DNA from 3 places in the Faecalibacterium sp. Marseille-Q0746 genome. Region 3 is predicted to be linked to each of the others. Evidence: predicted binding sites of a transcription regulator. Region 3 holds the regulator's gene; each other region holds the start of a gene.
The links. Region 3 encodes Rex, which represses fermentation and respiration genes when NADH is low (regulators of the CRP and FNR family bind a similar motif). Its sites were predicted from a motif close to ATTGTTAANNNNTTAACAAT; they were not measured.

Region 1 (6,726 bases), on a different contig from region 3:
TTGACCGCCTTCATCCCCTTTGCCACCAGCGGGTAGCCATAGCGGATCCAGGTCACGGCCGCAATGCCCCAGAAGAAGCAGTACAGCAGGTTGATGCGCCCGCCCAGATTGAACTTGAAGCCGCTGTAATCCCAGAACACGGTGCCGAACAGCAGCTCTGTCACGGCGCTGCACACATACTCATACGCACCGCCCAGGATCACACCGAACCAGAAGATGCGGCTCTCGCTCTTCTGTTCGCCGCCCCGCAGCAGGATGGCGGCCAGCACCAGCGCCAGCCCCCACACCACGCTGAACGGGCCCCAGACCAGGCTGGAACGGCTCATCCAGACCCCGGCGGTGATGCGGCAGAAGATGGTCTCCACCACATCTCCGAGGAAAGCCCCGATGACAAAGAGCCAGAGCAGGTCGGCAAGGGAGAGCTGCTTTTCGGCACTGGTGGTAGGCTCCGGACGGGCCGCAGCAGGGTACGCCCGCTGGATCCGCTTTTCCACGCTGGCGGTAATTTTCTGCCGCAGCCTCTCCGAGCCCCTGCCCAGCTCCCGATTCAGCTGCTCGAGCCGTGGGTGGCGGTTCGCATACCGGCTGACCACCACCATGGCAGAGATCTGGTCGAGGACGGCCAGCGCCATGCCGACCCACACCACAGCATGGAACAGCAGCGGCGGCAGGTGGGCGCAGAGCCGGAACAACAGGTCGTTGCCCCAGCGGACTGCCGCCATGCCCAGCAGACCCCACAGCAGGGAGTATTGCAGGCAGACATAGCCGTCCAGATTGAACTTTTTATCGGAGTAGTCCCACCAGCGGCGGTGGTGGATCCGTTCCAGCAGCTTGGCGGTCAGCCACTCCACCACCGTGGCATAGATCATGCTGCCGAAAAACAACGCCGCCAGGCTGGTGCGCTGGTCGTTCAGACCGATGGTGATGAGCACCCCTGCCGTGCCGTACACAAAGCAGAAGGGGCCGGAGGCCACGCCGCGGTTGGTGAACCGGCGGCCCTTTGCAGTTGCAACAACGGTCTCGCCTACCCAGCCTAAAAAGGAATATACCAGATAAATTACACAAAGAGTATAGAGATTCAGGCTCATAGTGCTCCTTTCCCGGAACAAAAAGGGGCCGGGAAGCGGTGTTCCCGACCCTCTTTGTTCAGTTTACGAATTACAGCTGGCTCTTATACAGTGCCTCGATCTCCTCCACGCTGGTATCGCGGGGGTTGCCGGGGCGGCAGGCATCTGCAAAAGCAGACTCGGCCAGGAAGTGGATGTCCTCTTCCTTCAGGATGCCCTGCAGGTTTGCGGGGATGCCCACATCCGCGCTCAGCTGCTTGACGGCGGCGATGGTGGCATCGGCGGCCTCGGCATCGTTCATCTCATCGATGCCCTTCACGCCCATGGCCTTGCCGACTGCGCGGTAGCGCTCCCCGGCAACGGTCTTGTTGTACTCCAGACCCACCGGCAGCAGGATGGCGCAGGCCACGCCGTGGGGGGTATCATACAGAGCGGACAGGCCGTGTGCCATGGAGTGGACGATGCCCAGACCCACATTGGAGAAGCCCATACCGGCAATGTACTGGCCCAGAGCCATGCCCTCGCGGCCCTCCGGGGTGTTCTGCACGGCACCGCGCAGGTTCTCGCTGATGAGCTTGATGGCTTCCAGATGGAACATATCGGAGATGGTGCAGTGGCCCTTGGTGATATAGCCCTCGATGGCGTGGGTCAGAGCGTCCATACCGGTGGCGGCGGTCAGGCCCTTGGGCATGGAGGACATCATATCGGGATCGACCACAGCGATCTCGGGGATATCGTTTGTGTCCACGCAGACGAACTTGCGCTTCTTCTCCACATCGGTGATGACGTAGTTGATGGTGACCTCAGCCGCAGTACCGGCGGTGGTGGGCACGGCAATGGTGAACACAGCGTGCTTCTTGGTGGGAGCCACGCCTTCCAGAGAGCGCACATCCGCGAACTCGGGGTTGTTGATGATGATGCCGATGGCCTTTGCGGTATCCATGGAGGAGCCGCCGCCGATGGTCACGATGCAGTCTGCCTCAGCAGCCTTAAAGGCTGCCACGCCGTCCTGCACGTTGGCGATGGTGGGGTTGGGCTTGATCTCGCTGTAAACAGCGTAGGCGAAGTTTGCAGCATCCAGCAGGTCGGTGACTTTCTTGGTCACGCCAAACTTGATCAGATCAGGGTCAGAGCAGACAAAAGCCTTCTTGTAGCCGCGGGCGGTCAGCTCGGGAACGATGTTCTCAATGGCACCGTGGCCATGGTAGGAAATGGTGTTCAGAACAATGCGGTCAGCCATAATTATTTTCCTCCAAATCATTCTGCCCGCCTGCCAGCGGGCTCTCTCTGTTGTTAAGGATACCACATTGTTAAACAATATTCAATGTACTTTTCTTTTGATTTCTATGAATTTTTTACACTTTCCAGCAAAAGAAAACGCTGTACCACTCCCTCAGTCTCGCATTCGCTCGACAGCTCCCTCTCGGAGGGAGCCTTAACGCGGCGGCCAACGCAAAAGCCTCCCTCTGAGAGGAAAGTGGCATCGCATCAGTGATGCCGGAAGGAGTGATACAGCGTTTTTATCGTTTCATTTACCACAGCCGGATGACCTTGATAACTCCCTCGGCCTTATCGCGGGCCAGCTCAAGGTGATGCTGCAGCGCATCGGCGGCGGTGTTCCAGTTGTCGCTCAGGGCGGCATTCAGAATTTCCAGATGCTCCTCACAGGTCTGATCCTGATTGATCATGCTCACCTTGCCGGTCATAATGCGGAAACGGGTGTTCAGGCCGGTGATGCGGTCATAACCAGAGCGCAGATATTTGTTGGGCAGGCTGCTCATCAGCAGCTCATGGAAATCATCGTCGGATTTGCAGAAGTCGTCGATCCGCTCGGGGTGGTGCATCAGCTCAGTGTAGGCCTCCAGCTGCTCCCGGGGGATCAGGTTGCCGTAGGTGCGCAGGGCGTAAGGCTCCACCAGCAGGCGCATCTCGAACATGCTGTGCACGTCCTCTTCGGTAATGCCGGAGACCATCAGCCCCTTTTTGGGCAGGATGGTGATCAGCCCCTCCTGCTCCAGGCGGCCCAGCGCGTCACGCATGGGGGTGCGGCTGATGTTGCCCATCTCAGCGCAGAGCTTCTGCTCGTTCAGAAATTCGTTGGGGCGGTACTCGCAGTTCAGAATCTTCGTTTTCAGGTACTGGTAAGCCTGCAGCTTCAGGCTGAGCTTTGACTGGGAATCCATCTCTTTCATTGTTCTATCTCCTAGTTCGCAAGCAGGACCATTCAGGCAGCAATCAGTCGCCCGCCGGACAGCTTGTATCCCTTAAATAATCCAAGTAATCATTAATATTATTATCACATATCTGGACAATGTTTACAAGACTTTTTTGAAAACTTTGGGAGCTTTTCCGTTTTGAACAGATATCATGCATTATTTTGCTATAAATTGAACAGTTTTTTTGTGCTTGTCGCCAGTGTTTCGTTCTTGTTTTGCATCAAAGGATAAATTGTGGTACACTTGACCCAGAAAGGAAGGCTGATACCATGGCAGGTCGCGGGGGGTACAACACCAAAACCCGGCAATTGATCCTGGATTATCTCATCAACAACCGCCAGCACGCGGTCAGTGCATCCAACATTCTGGAACATCTGGAGGCAGAGGGGGCCAGCCCCAATCCCACCACGGTGTACCGGTATCTGGACAAGCTGGCAGGCGAGCAGCGCATTATGAAATATGTGGCCGATAAGGGCGAAAAGGCCGTGTTCCAGTATGTGGACGAGGGCCGCCACTGCCGCGAGCACCTGCACCTGAAGTGCGTGCAGTGCGGGCGCATTTATCACCTGGACTGCCACTTTATGGATGAGGTGCGTGCTCATCTGATGGCGGAGCACGGCTTCACCCTGCAGTGCGAGGGCAGCGTTTTGTACGGATTGTGCCGCAGCTGCGCACAAAACAGCCCCCATCCGGGGCAGACCGCACAAAAATGCGAACACTGTGTTGACACGGACAAAGAGCCGTGATACAATGCAGGCAGGAAAAGCGTTGATCGGGAAAAGTAAGTGCTCAAGGTTCTTTTGCAGCGAGTGCGGGCCGATGGAAGCCGCACAGAGAATGAGCCCCGAACGAACCCCCGTGAGCTTCCCCCTGAACCTGCTTCGGGCAGTTAGTAGGGGCCGACGGCAGCCGCTCGTTATCGCGGCAGTGCTTTCAACGGGGAGAGTACACAAAAGTGACTGGTGTGTTCGCGCACCGGTAATTTAGGTGGCACCACGGATACGGCAGCATTCGTCCTAGCAAATGGGATGAAGGCTGCCGTATTTTTTTATTTGCAAAAACCTCTCAGTCACCGGGAAACCTGCCTCTCCTATCAGGAGAGGTGGCAATGCGAAGCATTGACGGAGAGGTTTAGAGAGAGAGGGGTAAGAAATATGTGTTGTGTTATGGGTTACACGGGGCACGACCTGAGTGCCGCCAAATTCAAGGAGTATCTGCTGCGCACCGTGATGCGCGGGCCGGACGACCAGCGTGTGGTGGAAGGGCCTTTTGGTCTGATGGGCTTTGGCCGCCTTGCCATCATGGGCCTGACCCCGGAGGGGATGCAGCCCTTCTACCGCGGTGCCGACTGCGTGGTCTGCAACGGTGAGCTCTACGGCTTCCGCTTTGAGAAGGAGATCCTGAAGCGCCGGGGCTACAAGTTTGCCTCCGACTGCGACTGCGAGATCCTGCTGCCGCTGTATTACGAGTACGGTCTGGATATGTTCCGCCACATGGACTCCGAGTTTGCGCTTATTCTGTATGATTCCCGCAAGGATCGGTTGATCGCAGCCCGCGACCCCATCGGCATCCGTCCGCTGTTCTACGGCTATTCCAAGTCCAGCCACCAGATTGCCTTTGCCTCCGAGATGCAGAACCTGATCGGCTGGTGCGACGACATCCGCCCCTTCCCCATCGGCAGCTACTACTGCGATGGCCGCTTTGTCCGCTATGAGGACATTGCCGACGTGCCCGCTCCCATGGAGGATGACATGGAGACCATCCTGCGGAACATCCGCGAAAAGCTGATCGCTGGCGTGGAAAAACGTCTGGATGCCGATGCCCCTGTGGGCTTCCTGCTCTCGGGCGGTCTGGATTCCTCGCTGGTCTGCTCCATTGCAGCCAAGAAGCTGGGCAAGCCCATCCGCACCTTTGCCATCGGCATGGACACCGATGCCATCGACCTGAAATATGCCCGCCAGACCGCCGATTATCTGGGCAGCGAACACCATGAGATCATCATCAACCGGGACATGGTCATCCAGAGCCTGGAGGAGGTCATCCGACTGCTGGGCACCTGGGATATCACCACCATCCGCGCCAGCATGGGCATGTACCTGCTCTGCAAGGCCATCCACGAGCAGACCGATGTGCGCGTGCTGCTGACCGGCGAGATCTCCGATGAGCTGTTCGGTTACAAGTACACCGACTACGCCCCCACCGCCGATGCCTTCCAGCAGGAGAGCCAGAAGCGCATCCGGGAGCTGTACATGTACGATGTCCTCCGGGCCGACCGCTGCATCTCCGCCAACAGCATCGAGGCCCGCGTGCCCTTTGGCGATCTGGATTTTGTGCGCTACGTCATGGCCATTGACCCCGAAAAGAAACTGAACAGCTACGGCAAGGGCAAGTACCTGCTGCGCAAGGCCTTTGAGGGCGACTGGCTGCCCCCGGAGATCCTCTGGCGCGAAAAGGCCGCCTTCTCCGATGCCGTGGGCCACAGCATGGTGGACGACATCAAGGAGTACGCCGAGGGCCTGTACACCGATGAGGAGTTCCAGCTCCGCCGGGCAAACTACTCGGCCCACTGTATGCCCTTTACCAAGGAGAGCCTGTTCTACCGCGAGATCTTCGAGAAATACTACCACGACCAGAGCCGCACCATCGTGGGCTTCTGGATGCCGAACAAGGCATGGCCCGGCTGCAACGTCAACGACCCTTCTGCCCGTGTGCTGGCAAACTACGGCGCTTCCGGCGTGTGATCCTTTTTCCAGACAGCAAAAGACGGTGTGTCCGCTCCGGGCACACCGCCTTTTTGTTTACTCCAGGTTCAGTTTATTTTTCATCAGCCACCGGGTCAGGAAGAAGTAGGCCGCCGCGAAGGCCGAGGTCACAACAAAGCAGAACAGGTAGCCGGAGCCGGCCCCGAACGCTGTGGTCATGGTCTGCATCGGGGTCATTCCATAGGTCACACCGGTCACGTTCACATCGGCCACCCGATAGGTAATGTCCATGAACAGGTTCACGTGGTTCGTGCCCAGCAGCTTGTCGATCTGGTTCTCCACGATGTTCAGGCCGATAAACGCGAGGATCCCGGCCACCATCACATGCTTGGGGAATTGATGGGCGATCATACAGGCAGCGTAAACGCAGAGGATGAGGCTTGCCAGCCGGGCCAGATTGATGAGGATGGTCCAGAACGTCACCAGCCAGAACCTCGCGCCCAGTTCCCCATACAGCATCCCCCACAGCTGCATCCACCTGTCCCAGTTCTCCGTGCCGAGGACTTCCGCGTCCAGCACACCGATGCTGACCATCCCTGTGATGCAGACGATGCCCACAAGGCCGCTGCACAGCACCCAGACCATGCTGGTGAGGAGCTTGGAGAGGATGAGCTGGTTCTCATTGACCGGCAGCGTGTGCATCAGGTAGCCTTCCCGGCCCAGCAGGTTCTGATAAAAGCG
Region 2 (6,726 bases), on a different contig from region 3:
TTTGCATATTGGATGCAAGACGGTACGATTGGTTTACACCAGCAGCGCATAAGGTCGCCTGCGGCGCAGTATACCGAAAAAGCTGTGTGAAGGATATTCGATTTTCTGATGACCTGTATATTGGAGAAGATACTCTTTTCTTAGCAGAATGCATCAAAAAAGCATCTAAGATTGTTCGTTCGGAAAGTGAATTATACTATTACTACCGCAATGATCAGTCGGTAACGCTGTGCGATTATTTTACTGGAAAATTAACAGAAATGATGGCGTGGGAGCGAATTGTTGTATTGTATGCGAATGAATCACTTGTACAGAAGACTGCAAAAGCGGGATATTCACAGGTTTGTCGTGAGTTAGTGGTTAAATATGGAAAGAGTGCACGCTTTATGGAAGAAGGTTATCCGAAAGCAAAAGCAGGGTTTTACAGATGGGCAAAGGAAATGATGCAACAGCAACTTCAGGAAAAGAGATATTTTTACTGGCTTAAAACCATGTATTCGTATTTCTTCTGGGACGCATGGGTAAAGAAAAAACAGGGTGAGTGAAAGTATCTAGTTATGAAGAAATCGCTTACATTAAATGCAATAATGAGTGGAATCAAGACGATTCTACAAATCATCTTTCCACTGATTACATTCCCGTACATATCTAACATTCTACAAGTAAATAATTTGGGCAAAGTGAACTTTGCCAGCTCCGTCTGCGGGTATTTTCTGCTGTTTGCAGGCCTTGGCATCTCCTCCTATGCGGTGCGTGAGGGTTCCCGCTATGTGAATGACCGGGAAAAACTGTCGGCTTTTGCATCGGAGATGTTCTCCATCAATATGATCTCCACGGCCCTGACCTATGCGGCATTGGCGGTGACGATGCTTTTCTGGACAAAGCTCCATGCCTATACCGACCTGATGCTGGTGCTGAGTTTACAGATCTTCTTTACGACCATCGGCACCGAATGGGTGTTCACGATCTTTGAGGAGTATACCTATATCACAGTTAGAGGTATTATTTTTCAAATAATATCAATTCTGATGATGTTCGCATTTGTTAAAACGCAGGACGATTACTGTATTTACGCAGGAATTACGGTGTTTGCCGCAGCAGGTGCGAATATATTGAACTTCTTTCGAGCTAGGAAATATTGCACGATTCGACTGACAGCAAAAATAGACTGGAAAAAGCATTTAAAACCAATACTTCTGATTTTTGCATCGAGCTTTGCAATTACGATTTATGTAAATTCAGATGTGACAATTCTCGGAGTTTTAACTTCAGACTATCATGTGGGAATTTACACCGTTGCAATGAAGATATATACGATGGTAAAATCGGTTCTGGCATCTATTCTTTTAGTATCTGTTCCGAGGTTGTCTCGTTATGCAGGAATGCAGGATAGGCTGAATTTTGAAAGGCTTTTTAATAAAGTATTCGGGGCAATGGTATTAACCGTTCTTCCGGCTGTAGTGGGATTGTTTGAACTAAGTCAAGAGGTCGTTCTTTTTATCTCAAGCGAAAGCTATCTGGAAGCAGCTGTGCCACTTCGCATTTTGAGTATAGCACTGGTAGCAAGTTTATTTGGGTGGCTCTATAATACTTGTGTTTTGGTGCCATGGAAAAGAGAAGGTCAATTTTTGGTAGCAACGCTTGTGAGTGCAATTTTGAACGTGGGGCTGAACATCCTGCTCATCCCGCGGTTCCGGGAGAATGCGGCGGCCTTTACCACCCTGCTGGCAGAACTGTGCTCCATGATGCTCTGTATCCGCTGCTCCAGGGGTCTGGTCACGGTCTCAGCTGACCGGCGCACCGTTGGCTCGGTGCTCTGCGGCTGTGCGGGTATCGTTCTTGTCTGTACCGGGGTCAAGGCACTGGCTCTGCCCAATCTCATCTGCATTCTGGCGGCAGTGCTGGGCTCAGTGGCTGCATACGCGGTCATCCTGCTGGGCATGAAAAATCCGCTGGTGCTGGAATATCTGGAAAAAGTGAAGCAGAAGTTCCGGAAAACATCCTGAATGGACAGGACCCGCTGTGGGGGCGAACACTCCCTGCAGCGGGTCCTTTTGGGAAAAAACGGCGTTTTTTGGTGCGTTCCGGCAAAATCACCACATTTCTTTGCTTCTGCAACAAATGTTTGTTAATAAATTATCCATCCCCCGTCCTTGCAATACACACGCTTTTTGTTTATAATAAGGATGTACGGGGAAGTTCGCAGTGCGCGGCCCCCGATGAAAAGCAAAATTCGATTCCGAACGAAAAGAATTTGAGAGGAGTTTGTTACCATGGGTTTAGGTAAGAAAACGATCGACGATCAGAATTACTGCGGCAAGAAGGTCCTTGTCCGCTGCGATTTCAATGTCCCGATGAAGGACGGCGTGATCACCAACGAGAACCGCATCAATGCGGCTCTGCCCACCATCCAGAAGCTGGTCAATGATGGCGCTAAGGTCATCCTGTGCAGCCACCTGGGCAAACCCAAGAACGGCCCCGAGGCAAAGTTCAGCCTGGCACCCGTTGCTGTGGCTCTGAGCGCAAAGCTGGGCAAGACCGTTGTGTTCGCTGATGACGACAACGTTGTGGGCGAGAACGCAAAGGCTGCTGTTGCCGCAATGAACAACGGCGATGTCGTTCTGCTGCAGAACACCCGTTTCCGCAAGGAAGAGACCAAGAACATGCCTGAGTTCAGCCAGGAGCTGGCTTCTCTGGCAGATGCATACGTTGACGATGCATTCGGCAGCTGCCACCGTGCACACTGCTCCACCGCAGGTGTCACCGACTACATCAAGGATACCGCTGTCGGTTACCTGATGGAGAAGGAGATCAAGTACCTGGGCAACGCAGTCAACGATCCCGTCCGTCCCTTCACCGCCATCCTGGGCGGCGCTAAGGTCGCCGATAAGCTGAACGTCATCTCCAATCTGCTGGAGAAGGTCGATACCCTGATCATCGGCGGCGGCATGGCTTACACCTTCGTCAAGGCTCAGGGCTACGAGGTCGGCAAGAGCCTGTGCGACGATACCAAGTTGGATTACTGCAAGGAAATGATGGCCAAGGCCAAGGAGAAGGGCGTGAAGCTGCTGCTGCCCGTGGATGCAGCCTGCATCAAGGACTTCCCCGATCCCATCGACGCTCCCGTGGATGTCACTGTGGTGCCCGTCACCGCCATCCCTGCTGACATGGAGGGCTGCGACATCGGCCCCGAGACCATGAAGCTGTTTGCCGATGCTGTCAAGGCATCCAAGACCGTGGTGTGGAACGGCCCCATGGGCGTGTTCGAGAACCCCACCCTGGCAGCTGGTACTCTGGCTGTTGCCAAGGCTATGGCTGAGAGCGATGCTACCACCGTGATCGGTGGCGGCGACAGCGCAGCAGCTGTGCAGCAGATGGGCCTGGGCGACAAGATGACCCACATCTCTACCGGCGGCGGCGCTTCTCTGGAGTATCTGGAGGGCAAGGAGCTGCCTGGTATCGCTGTGATCCAGAACGCATAAGCATCTGAACCAGCATCACTGAGGTGCGGCGGCATATACGCCGCCGCACTTTTTATTTTGGGTAATAAGATCTCTCAGGCTTGCCGACGCTCGCCAGCTCTCCATCCGGGAGGCACTGCCTCTCCTGCCGGGAGAGGCGGCACCGAAGGCGGCGGAGAGGTATTTTGTGATAAGGAGATCGTTAGAATGGATAAGGCAAAGCGTAAGGCAATCATTGCAGGCAACTGGAAGATGAACAAGACCGCCACTGAGGCAGCCAAGCTGGTGGACGAGCTGATCCCCGCCGTCAAGGATGCTTCCTGTGAGGTCGTTATCTGCACCCCCTACACCGATCTGGTCACCGCTGTGGAAAAGACCAAGGGCACCAACATCCATGTGGGTGCTGAGAATGTCCACTTTGAGAAGTCCGGTGCGTTCACCGGCGAGATCAGCGCCGATATGCTGGTGGATCTGGGTGTGGAGTACGTCATCGTCGGCCACTCCGAGCGCCGCCAGTACTTTGCAGAGACCGACCAGACCGTGAACAAGCGCGCTCTGGCTGCCCTGAATGCGGGCCTGAAGGTCATCATCTGCGTGGGCGAGAGCCTGCAGCAGCGCGAGGAGGGCGTGACCGAGGAGCTGGTGCGGATGCAGACCAAGATCGCCCTGCGCGACGTGACCGCCGAGCAGATGGCAAACGTGGTCATTGCCTACGAGCCCATCTGGGCCATCGGCACCGGCAAGACCGCGACCGCTGACCAGGCCGAGGAGGTCTGCGCTCAGATCCGCAAGGTCATTGGCGAAGTGTACGGCGAGGCTGTGGCCGAGGCTGTCACGGTCCAGTACGGCGGCAGCATGAACGCCAAGAACTGCGAGGAGCTGCTGAGCAAGAAGGATGTGGACGGCGGTCTGATCGGCGGCGCATCTCTGAAGGCTCCTGATTTTGCTGTTATCGTCAATGCCGCTTCCAACGGCTGAGAAAGTCCTCTGACCTGTTTTCCCAGCGCCCGGCTGCGCCGTTTTTCCAGCGCTGTGCCGGGCGCTATTTGTTCTAAATCAAAGGAGATTCAACGTTATGTCCAAGAAACCTGTACTTCTGTGCATCATGGATGGTTTTGGCTGGGTGCCCAACGAGACCTACGGCAATGCCGTGGTCGCCGCAAAGACCCCCCATCTGGATGCCCTGATGGCAAAATATCCCATGACCACCATCGATGCCTCCGGCATGGCTGTCGGCCTGCCCGATGGCCAGATGGGCAACTCTGAGGTGGGCCACACCAACATGGGCGCTGGCCGCATCGTTTACCAGCAGCTGACCCTCATCACCAAGTCCATCCGGGACGGTGAGATGTTCAAGAACCCCGTGCTGGTCAAGAACATGAAGGCTGCCATTGAGGCAGGCAAGGCCATCCACCTGATGGGTCTGGTGGGCACCGGCGGTGTCCACAGCCACGCTGACCACTGGTTCGGCGTGCTGGAAATGGCAAAGCACATGGGCGCAAAGGAAGTCTACCTGCACTGCATCACCGATGGCCGTGATACCGACCCCCACGCCGGCAAGGGCTTCCTGGCTGACCTGCAGGCCAAGCTGGATGAGCTGGGCGTTGGCAAGATCGCCAGCGTTTCCGGCCGTTACTATGCCATGGACCGCGACAACAACTGGGACCGCGAGGAGAAGGCTTACGCCGCATTCGTCTACGGTGAGGGCAACCACGCTGCCAACGCTGCCGAGGCCATTGAGGCATCCTATGCTGCCGATAAGACCGACGAGTTCGTTCTGCCCTGCGTCACCTGCGAGGGCGGCCGCGTGCAGGATGGCGATACCGTCATCTTTATGAACTTCCGTCCCGACCGTGCCCGCCAGATGACCCGCATCTTCTGTGATGACGACTTCAAGGGCTTCGAGCGCCGCGGCGGCCGCAAGCAGGTCAACTATGTCTGCATGGCCGAGTACGATGCCACCATGCCCAACTGCGAGGTCGCCTATCCTCCCGTGGAGCTGAAGAATGTTCTGGGCCAGTACCTGTCCGAGAACGGCAAGACCCAGCTGCGCATTGCCGAGACCGAGAAGTATGCACACGTCACCTTCTTCTTCAACGGCGGTGTGGAGGCTCCCTACGAGGGTGAGGACCGCTGCGTCATCCCCAGCCCGAAGGTTGCCACCTACGACCTGCAGCCTGAGATGAGCGCCCCTGAGGTGGCTGCTGAGTGCGTCAAGCGCATCGAGAGCGGCAAGTATGATGTGGTCATCCTGAACTTTGCCAACTGCGACATGGTCGGCCACACCGGCGTGTTCGATGCCGCTGTCAAGGCCGTTGAGGCTGTGGATACCGCTGTGGATCAGGTGGTTACCGCTGTGCTGAACGCAGGCGGCTGCGCCTTTATCACGGCTGACCACGGCAACGCCGAGAAGATGATGAACCCGGACGGCACTCCCTTTACCGCCCACACCACCAATGTGGTGCCCTTTGTGGCCGTTGGCTGCGGCGATGTGAAGCTGCGCGAGGGCGGCTGCCTGGCAGATATCGCTCCCACCATGCTGCCCTATATCGGCCTGCCTGTCCCCGCTGAGATGACCGGCAAGAGCATCATCGTGGAGTAAGCACTCCGCAAAAGCGCTTTCCGGAAACGTAAAAAGACCTCCCCGTGCAGGTGCTGCCTGCATGGGGAGGTCTTTTGCTGTATCGCTTAGTAGTGCAGCTGGTCAGCGGTCAGTGCTTCCAGCACCGGCAGCATGGCGGCTGCCTCGGCCTTGGCGGCGGGCAGATCCATATCGCGGTAGTTGCCGCATTCCACCTCGCTGGCACCGGGGATATCCCCCTCAAAGGCGGCCATGAAGCGGAAGGAATCCAAGGTCAGCTCCAATGCCTGCGCCGGGGTCAGCCCGCGGGTGAGCAGGTAGAAGCCAGTGCGGCAGCCCATGGGGCCAACGTAGATCACGCCGTCCTTCACCGCGCTGTTGCGGGCGTAGGTGGCAAACAGGTGCTCCAGCGTGTGGGCGGCACCGGTGGTCAGGTAATCGCCCTGATTGGGCTTCTTCATCCGGATGTCCCAGGTCAGCACATCACCATCCTGGCGGCTCAGGTACATGCCCCGGTCCAGTTTGGTGTGATCGACACAGAAGCTTGCAATGCGTTCCATGATGTTCTCCTTCAGGATCAGGCCTGCAGGCGCTGGACACTGCCGTGGGCACAATCCACAGCGATATCCAGGCCGTCGCGGATGTGGCTGCAGGCACCTGCAGCACCCACGATGGTGGGTTTGA
Region 3 (6,726 bases):
GTGTCCTCCCAGCCGGACCATGCAGCGAAGGTGGGGTTGACGGTGATGGTGGTGTGCTCAGCAGAGAAAGCCTTCAGGGCCTCCTGGTAAGCGTTGTGGCGGGACTCGCCGCCCCACCAGCTCATGGTCAGGGTAACGGGATCGCTGCTCAGGCCAGCCACAGAAGCAGCCTCGGCTGCGGAAGAAGCGGTGCTGGAAGCAGCGCCGCCATTGCCGCCGCAGGCAGCCAGCAGACCAGCTGCACCAACAGCACCGGTGACCTTCAGGAAATCACGACGGGAAATTGCCTTGCTCATTGTTGTTCTCCTCCTAATAAATCAAAAAACATCGAGCGGGCCTTTCTGCACAAGGCTCGTTGTATACAAATATGATAACAAAAGGGATGGGAAAAAGAAAGATGTAAATTGAAGTGATACGGACAAAAAACGAACAAATATTGCTCTTGTGATTTGCAGCGATTTGACGGCATTGCCGAAATGAATAAACTTGGAGCGAAAAAATATGCAATCTGCATAATTGGATAGATTGCATAGAAACGGGCCGGGAGAGTGTGGCAGAACCTCTAAAATTGCAATGGTTTTGTAACTTTTTGCGAAATTGACGGTATAATGTTGTATACAACATGTGAAAAAAGTGACGATATCGCTATTTTATAAACTGATATATCAATTGTGCAAAAAACGTTCGCCGTGGGATACAACTGATATATCACTTTGGAAGGCGGCAGGCAAAAAAGAGCGCTGCCCAGCCGGGCAGCGCTCTGAAAACTGTAAAAAACGTTTGGGAAATCTGGGCTCTCATGCAGGAAGGGTGGCTCCTGTGCCTGCCGGAGATCGACACTTACTGTGCGTTCCGTTTGGCGTAAAACGCCCGCCGTGCCTTGAAATAGCACTGGGGGCACATGCTGACGTACTGCACATCGTTTTCCAGATCGATGGCGACCTGCTCGCCCTCAAAGACGAACTCCCCATTGACCCTGCGGCAGTTGCAGGTGGCCTTGCGCCCGCAGGTGCAGATGGTCTTCATCTCCTCAATGGTGTGGGCCAGCTCCAGCAGACGGGTGGAGCCGGGGAAGCCCTTGAGGGAGAAGTCTGACCGCAGGCCGTAGCAGATGACCGGGATGTTCAGGTCTACCGTGACCATGAACAGCTGCTCGGCCTGTGCCGGGGTAAAGAACTGGCTCTCGTCGCAGAGAACACAGGCCAGCGGCTGCTCCCCGGCAGAAGCGGCGCGCACGGCCTCGAACACATCCACCTCGGGCGGAATGAGCAGGTCGGCCCTGCGGCGCACGCCCAGGCGGCTGACCAGCTCGCCGCCGCCCTTGGTATCCACCTGGGGCTTCAGGATCAGCACCCGCATCCCCTGCTCTTCGTAGTTGTGGGCCACCTGCATCAGCGCAGTGCTTTTGCCGCTGTTCATGGCACCGTATCGGAAGTATAGCTTCGCCATAGTTGATCTCCTCATAAAAAGGCAACCCTCTCTGCTCGTTCGGGGGGAGAGGGCTGCCTGTTTTCTGTGATATGCTATAAGAATAGATCAGTCCTGATTGCGCAGGCGGTAACCCAAGCTCATCAGGCTGTCGCCCAGGTGGACGTTCTCCACCACCACTTCGGGGTAGGGCACCGACAGGTCGTAGTGGGAGAAGTTCCAGAAGCCTTTGATGCCCAGTTCGACCAGTCGGCCGCTGAGCTCTTCCGCACCGCTGCGGGGCACACAGAACACAGCCACCTCAGGCTTATGCTCTGCGCAGAAGGCCTCCAGCTCGTCAACGTGTAAGATCTGGATGCCGTTGATCTCTTTGCCCACCTCGCTGGGGGAATTGTCAAAGGCGGCGATCAGCTTGTAGCCGTTGGTGTCGGTGGTGATGAAGCGGCTGACTGCCTTGCCCAACCGGCCGCAGCCGATGAGGATGGTGGGCAGCAGGTCACCGTTGCCGAACAGCAGATGCTCCAGGATGGAAAGCAGGTTCTCCACCGAGTAGCCGATGCCCTGGCGGCCGTTCACGTCGCCGATGCAGTTGAAATCCTGCCGCACCTGAGAGGCCGTGGTGCCCATCTGGGCGGCCAGCTCGCGGGAGGAGATGCTGGTGATGCCGTCGTTCTTCAGCGTCCGCAGGTAACGGTAGTACTTGGGCAGGCGCTTGATCACCGGAAGGGAAGCTTTGCCGGGATTGTTCATGGAAATGGTTCTCCTTTCATCCAAAGGGAATGCCGGTCTCTTTGCGCCCTGCAAGGTGCACCGGCAGTTAAGACAGTTTATGAACAATAATGATATATACTTGTCAATCTTATTCTTAGTATAAAGTATACTGCAATGAGACAGAATGTCAAATCCTCTGGGCCAATTTTTTTCAAAGTAAAGAAATCTTAGCCGCCGCATATTGCTTCGATCCCCGGGAACACTGAAAAAAACACCCTGAGGAGGAGCCAACATGCCGGAATATGAAAAGGAAACCACCGAACAGCAGCGGCTGGAGAAAGAGCAGCTGGAAGATCTGGGAACGGTGTGGCGCACCCGCGGCCCCCATGCCATCCACTGCCTGACCGTGATCGGCCAGATCGAGGGCCATGTGGAGGCCCCGCAGGGCCAGAAGACCACCAAGTATGAGCATGTGATCCCGCAGCTGGTGGCAGTGCAGGAGGACCCCGCTGTGGAGGGCCTACTGGTGCTCATCAATACCGTGGGCGGGGACGTGGAGGCCGGGCTGGCGCTGGCAGAACTCATTGCCAGCATCTCAAAGCCCAGTGCCACGGTCGTGCTGGGCGGGGGCCACTCCATCGGCATCCCGCTGGCAGTCAGCGCCCGGCGCAGCTTTATCGTGCCCACGGCGACCATGACGGTGCACCCGGTCCGCCACTCCGGCATGATTCTGGGCGTGCCCCAGACCATGCGGTGGTTCGAGCAGATGCAGGAGCGCATCACCGGCTTTGTGGCGGGCCACAGCGGCATTACGGCAGAGCGCTACTCAGAGCTGATGCTCCGCACCGGTGAGCTGGTGATGGACGTGGGCACCATGCTGGACGGCAAAAAGGCCGTGAAGGAAAAGCTCATCGATCAGCTGGGCGGCATTTCTGATGCACTGGACTGGCTGTACCGGGAGATCGAGCGGGCAGAGTGAGAGCATGGGTCTGCCCGGGGCGGTGTCAGGCTTACAGCTCGCCCTTCCGCAGATACTTCACCATCATGGGGGCTTCATAGACCAGCATGAGGATCCAGCCCACAACATAGCTGTACGGCAGGGCCTCGATATCCATCTTCATCAGCAGCACAAAGACGGCAGCGGCCGCCACACGGCCTGCCATGTTGAGCGTGCTGCTGTTCAGGGTGATCTTGAGGTCGCCCAGGCCGCGGAAGCCGCCCTGGATGCCGTTGGTCAGCGAGGGCATCAGATAGAACAGGGAGACCAGCTTCAAAAAGCGCACCCCCAGATGCACCACGGCGGCATCGGTGACGAAGAGCCGGATGATGGGCTCGGCAAAGAAGAAGCAGACAGCGGTGATAAAAATGGCGTAGAGGAACTCCAGCTTCAGGCCGCAGAAGAAGCTGGCGCGGACACGGTCTTTTTTGCCCGCGCCGCGGTTCTGGGCCATCAGGGTGGTGGTGGCATGGCCGATGTTCTGCTGGGGCACATAGGCAAAGTCATCGATGCGGCCTGCGGCGGCAAAGGCGGCCATGGCGCTGACACCCATGGTATTCACGATGGCCTGAATGGCGATCTTGCCCAGCTGAACGGTGGCCTGCTGCATGGCGCTGGTCCAGCCGTAGCTGATGGTCTTTTTCAGCAGCGAGGAGTCAAAAATGAACCAGCGCCTGCCCAGCTGCAACACAGGGACCTTCCAGCGGATATAGATCAGGCAGAACACGCAGCAGAGCGCTTCGCTCAGCACGGTGGAAAGGGCACAGCCCTCGGAGCCCCAATCCAGCACCTCAACAAAGAACAGGTCGCCGCCGATGTTCAGCACCGAACTGATCATCAGGAAGTACAGCGCGCTTTTGCTGTCGCCCAGCGCACGCATGGTAGCGGCGAGGAAATTATAAAAGAAGGTGAACAGCAGCCCGCCGAACACGATGCGCAGGTAGTTCACAGCGATGGGAAGGATCTCTTCCGGCACCTGCAGCAGACGGAGCAGCGGATTTGCCAAAATCACACAGGTCAGCGAGAACACCAGGGAAAAGACGGAGCCTGAAATGGCGGTGGTGGAGACCTGACGCTCCACCAGCTCGGTGTTGCCTGCCCCGAACGCCAGGCTGACAAGGATGCCTGCACCCAGGCAGACACCGTTGATGAACAAAATCGCCAGCGTCATCAGCGGGTTGGAGGTGCCCACGGCGGCAAGGGCATCCTCGCCCACGAATTTGCCGACAATGATGCTGTCTACGGCGTTATAAGTCAGCTGGAACAGGTTGCCCAGCACGAGGGGAATGGTGAAATTGACCAGCAGCGGTGTGATCGGGCCGGTCGTCATATCCTTGGTCATTTGGAACTCTCTTTTCTTTATAGATTAAATGCCTGCCGTCCGCTGAAGATGGCCAGTGCCGAGCGGCTGGTGCCGGTGGCGATCAGCTGTGCGGCGGCGTGGAGGGCTGCACCGGCGGCAGGGGAGGCGGGAATGGCATCGGTGGCAAGGACCCGCTGTGCAGCGCGGTTGGCATCGGTGCTGGTAACGGCGGCTACATTATCCACAACATAGGCGTTGTAATTGCCCGGCACGATGCCGTAGCCGATATCCGGGATGCCGTGCCCGCCAGTGAAGCCGCCGCCCAGAGCCTGATTTTCAAAGGGCTCCACGGCCACGATGCGGACATCGTTGGTCCAGGCCTTGATGGTCTCGCCTACGCCGGTGATGGTGCCCGCGCTGCCCACGCCGACGGTGATGGTGTCCACGAGACTGCGGCCCTCCCGGGAGATGGCCTGCACGATGGCGGGGCCGGTCACCCGGCGATGGTATTCGGGGTTATCGTCATTGGCAAGCCAGTTCATATAGTACCAGCCCTTTTCGGCGGCGGTGGTCTCTGCCAGCGCCCGGGCCCCCGCAAGGCCCCGCTGGGCGGGGGAATGCAGGATTTGTGCCCCCAGCCGGAGCAGGTATTCCTGCCGCAGGGCCGGGGCATCCTCCGGCATGGTCAGCACCACAGGGTGGCCCGCCGTCCGCCCGGCAAGGGCCAGCGCCATGGCAAAGGAGCCGGAGGCCGCCTCAATGATGGGCTGGCCCGGGAGCAGCTTGTGCTTTTCCGCCGCAAGGGCCAGCATCCCCTCGGCCACCGAATCGCGGGACGTGCCGGTGGGCCCATTATAATCAAGGTAAGCATACAGCCGCCCTTTGAGCCCGCAGGCGGCAAGATAGCCCCGCAGCTCCACAATCGGACAGGGGACCAGGGTCTGGTAGATGTTTGGATAGATCGCCACGAAACTCCTCCCTTACGCAAACCTGAGCAGTCAGCACAGAACTGTCTGCCATGCCAAGGGCTCCCCTGTTAGAGGGGGGCTGGCAAAGCCATCAGGCCTAGACTGAGAGGTTTAATACCTATAAGGTAGCGCATCCTGTGCCCAGCGTCAAGCCGCAATTGGACAAAATGGAGAAAAATCTGCTGAAAAATCAGCAGAGTGATGGAAAAAAGCCTTGACAAGGAAAAGAATGTCTGCTATACTCCGTATGTAAAGCAAATGAACTTTACAACAAACGGAGGTCAGGGCAGAACGCATCATGGCAAAAGACTTTGAAATGGGCTATCTGCTCGATTTTTATGGCGAGGTGCTCACGCCCAAGCAGCGCGAGATGCTGAACCAGTATTACAACGACGACCTCTCCCTCAGTGAGATCGGGGAAAACTTCGGGATCACCCGTCAGGGCGCACGGGATGCCATCAAGCATGGCGAGACCACCCTGAAAGAGCTGGAAGCCAAGGTGGGCTTTGCAGGCCGCTACCGCCGGGTGCAGGAAAAGCTGGAGGAACTGGAACAGCTGGTCATTGACGCGCGGTTCGAGTGCACCGGCCCCTATGCCAGGCTCACCACCACTGAGTATGCAGCAACGCTGAACAAGATGCTGGGGCTGATCCGCTCCATCGACGAAGTCAACGAGAGCTGACACCATTACTATTTTGAGAGGAGCACCGAACATGGCATTTGAATCTTTGACCGACCGCCTTGCCGGTGTGTTCAAAAAGCTGCGCGGCCACGGCAAGCTGACCGAGGCCGACATCAAAGCCGCCATGCGCGAGGTGCGGATGGCCCTGCTGGAAGCCGATGTCAACTACAAGGTTGCCAAGGATTTCTGTGCCAAGGTCTCCGAGCGCGCCATGGGTCAGGAGGTCATGGAGAGCCTGACCCCCGCCCAGCAGGTGGTCAAGATCGTCAACGAGGAGCTCGTTGCCCTGATGGGCGGCGAGGAAGCCCCCCGCCTGATCGTCAAGAACAAGGGTCAGACCATCATCATGCTCTGCGGCCTGCAGGGCAACGGTAAAACGACCCACGCAGCCAAGCTTGCCAAATACTTCATCAAGCAGGGCCGCCGCCCCATGCTGGTGGCCTGCGATATCTACCGCCCCGCCGCCATCGACCAGCTGCAGGTGGTGGGCAAGCAGGCAGGTGCGCCCGTGTTCACGCTGCCGGGTGCCAAGCCCCCGGAGATCGCCCGCAAGGCGCTGGCCCACGCCAGGGATTACGGCAACGACATCGTGATCCTGGATACCGCCGGCCGTCTGCAGATCGACGAGGTCCTGATG

Region 1: a site for Rex is predicted at 2,374-2,393, ahead of fucO (lactaldehyde reductase). Genes of this name have one in related genera too.
Region 2: a site for Rex is predicted at 2,125-2,144, ahead of pgk (phosphoglycerate kinase). Genes of this name have one in related genera too.

What each region holds. Positions count from the first base shown of each region.
Region 1 covers NZ_JAFREI010000005.1:19,071-25,796, forward strand. Annotated here, with positions in the region: gene J3351_RS04220 (putative ABC transporter permease) at 1-1,088, opposite strand, end outside; gene fucO (lactaldehyde reductase) at 1,159-2,307, opposite strand; gene J3351_RS04230 (GntR family transcriptional regulator) at 2,600-3,259, opposite strand; gene J3351_RS04235 (Fur family transcriptional regulator) at 3,553-4,029, shown strand; T-box leader at 4,043-4,305, shown strand; gene asnB (asparagine synthase B) at 4,450-6,024, shown strand; gene J3351_RS04245 (hypothetical protein) at 6,082-6,726, opposite strand, start outside.
Region 2 covers NZ_JAFREI010000002.1:114,102-120,827, forward strand. Annotated here, with positions in the region: gene J3351_RS01895 (glycosyltransferase) at 1-545, shown strand, start outside; gene J3351_RS01900 (flippase) at 558-2,006, shown strand; gene pgk (phosphoglycerate kinase) at 2,274-3,482, shown strand; gene tpiA (triose-phosphate isomerase) at 3,669-4,439, shown strand; gene gpmI (2,3-bisphosphoglycerate-independent phosphoglycerate mutase) at 4,537-6,063, shown strand; gene J3351_RS01920 (S-ribosylhomocysteine lyase) at 6,150-6,602, opposite strand; gene pyk (pyruvate kinase) at 6,620-6,726, opposite strand, start outside.
Region 3 covers NZ_JAFREI010000008.1:33,365-40,090, reverse strand. Annotated here, with positions in the region: gene J3351_RS06245 (ABC transporter substrate-binding protein) at 1-296, opposite strand, end outside; gene J3351_RS06240 (thymidine kinase) at 841-1,449, opposite strand; gene J3351_RS06235 (redox-sensing transcriptional repressor Rex) at 1,537-2,178, opposite strand; gene J3351_RS06230 (ClpP family protease) at 2,432-3,118, shown strand; gene J3351_RS06225 (MATE family efflux transporter) at 3,150-4,478, opposite strand; gene J3351_RS06220 (pyridoxal-phosphate dependent enzyme) at 4,496-5,407, opposite strand; gene J3351_RS06215 (sigma factor-like helix-turn-helix DNA-binding protein) at 5,706-6,089, shown strand; gene ffh (signal recognition particle protein) at 6,121-6,726, shown strand, end outside.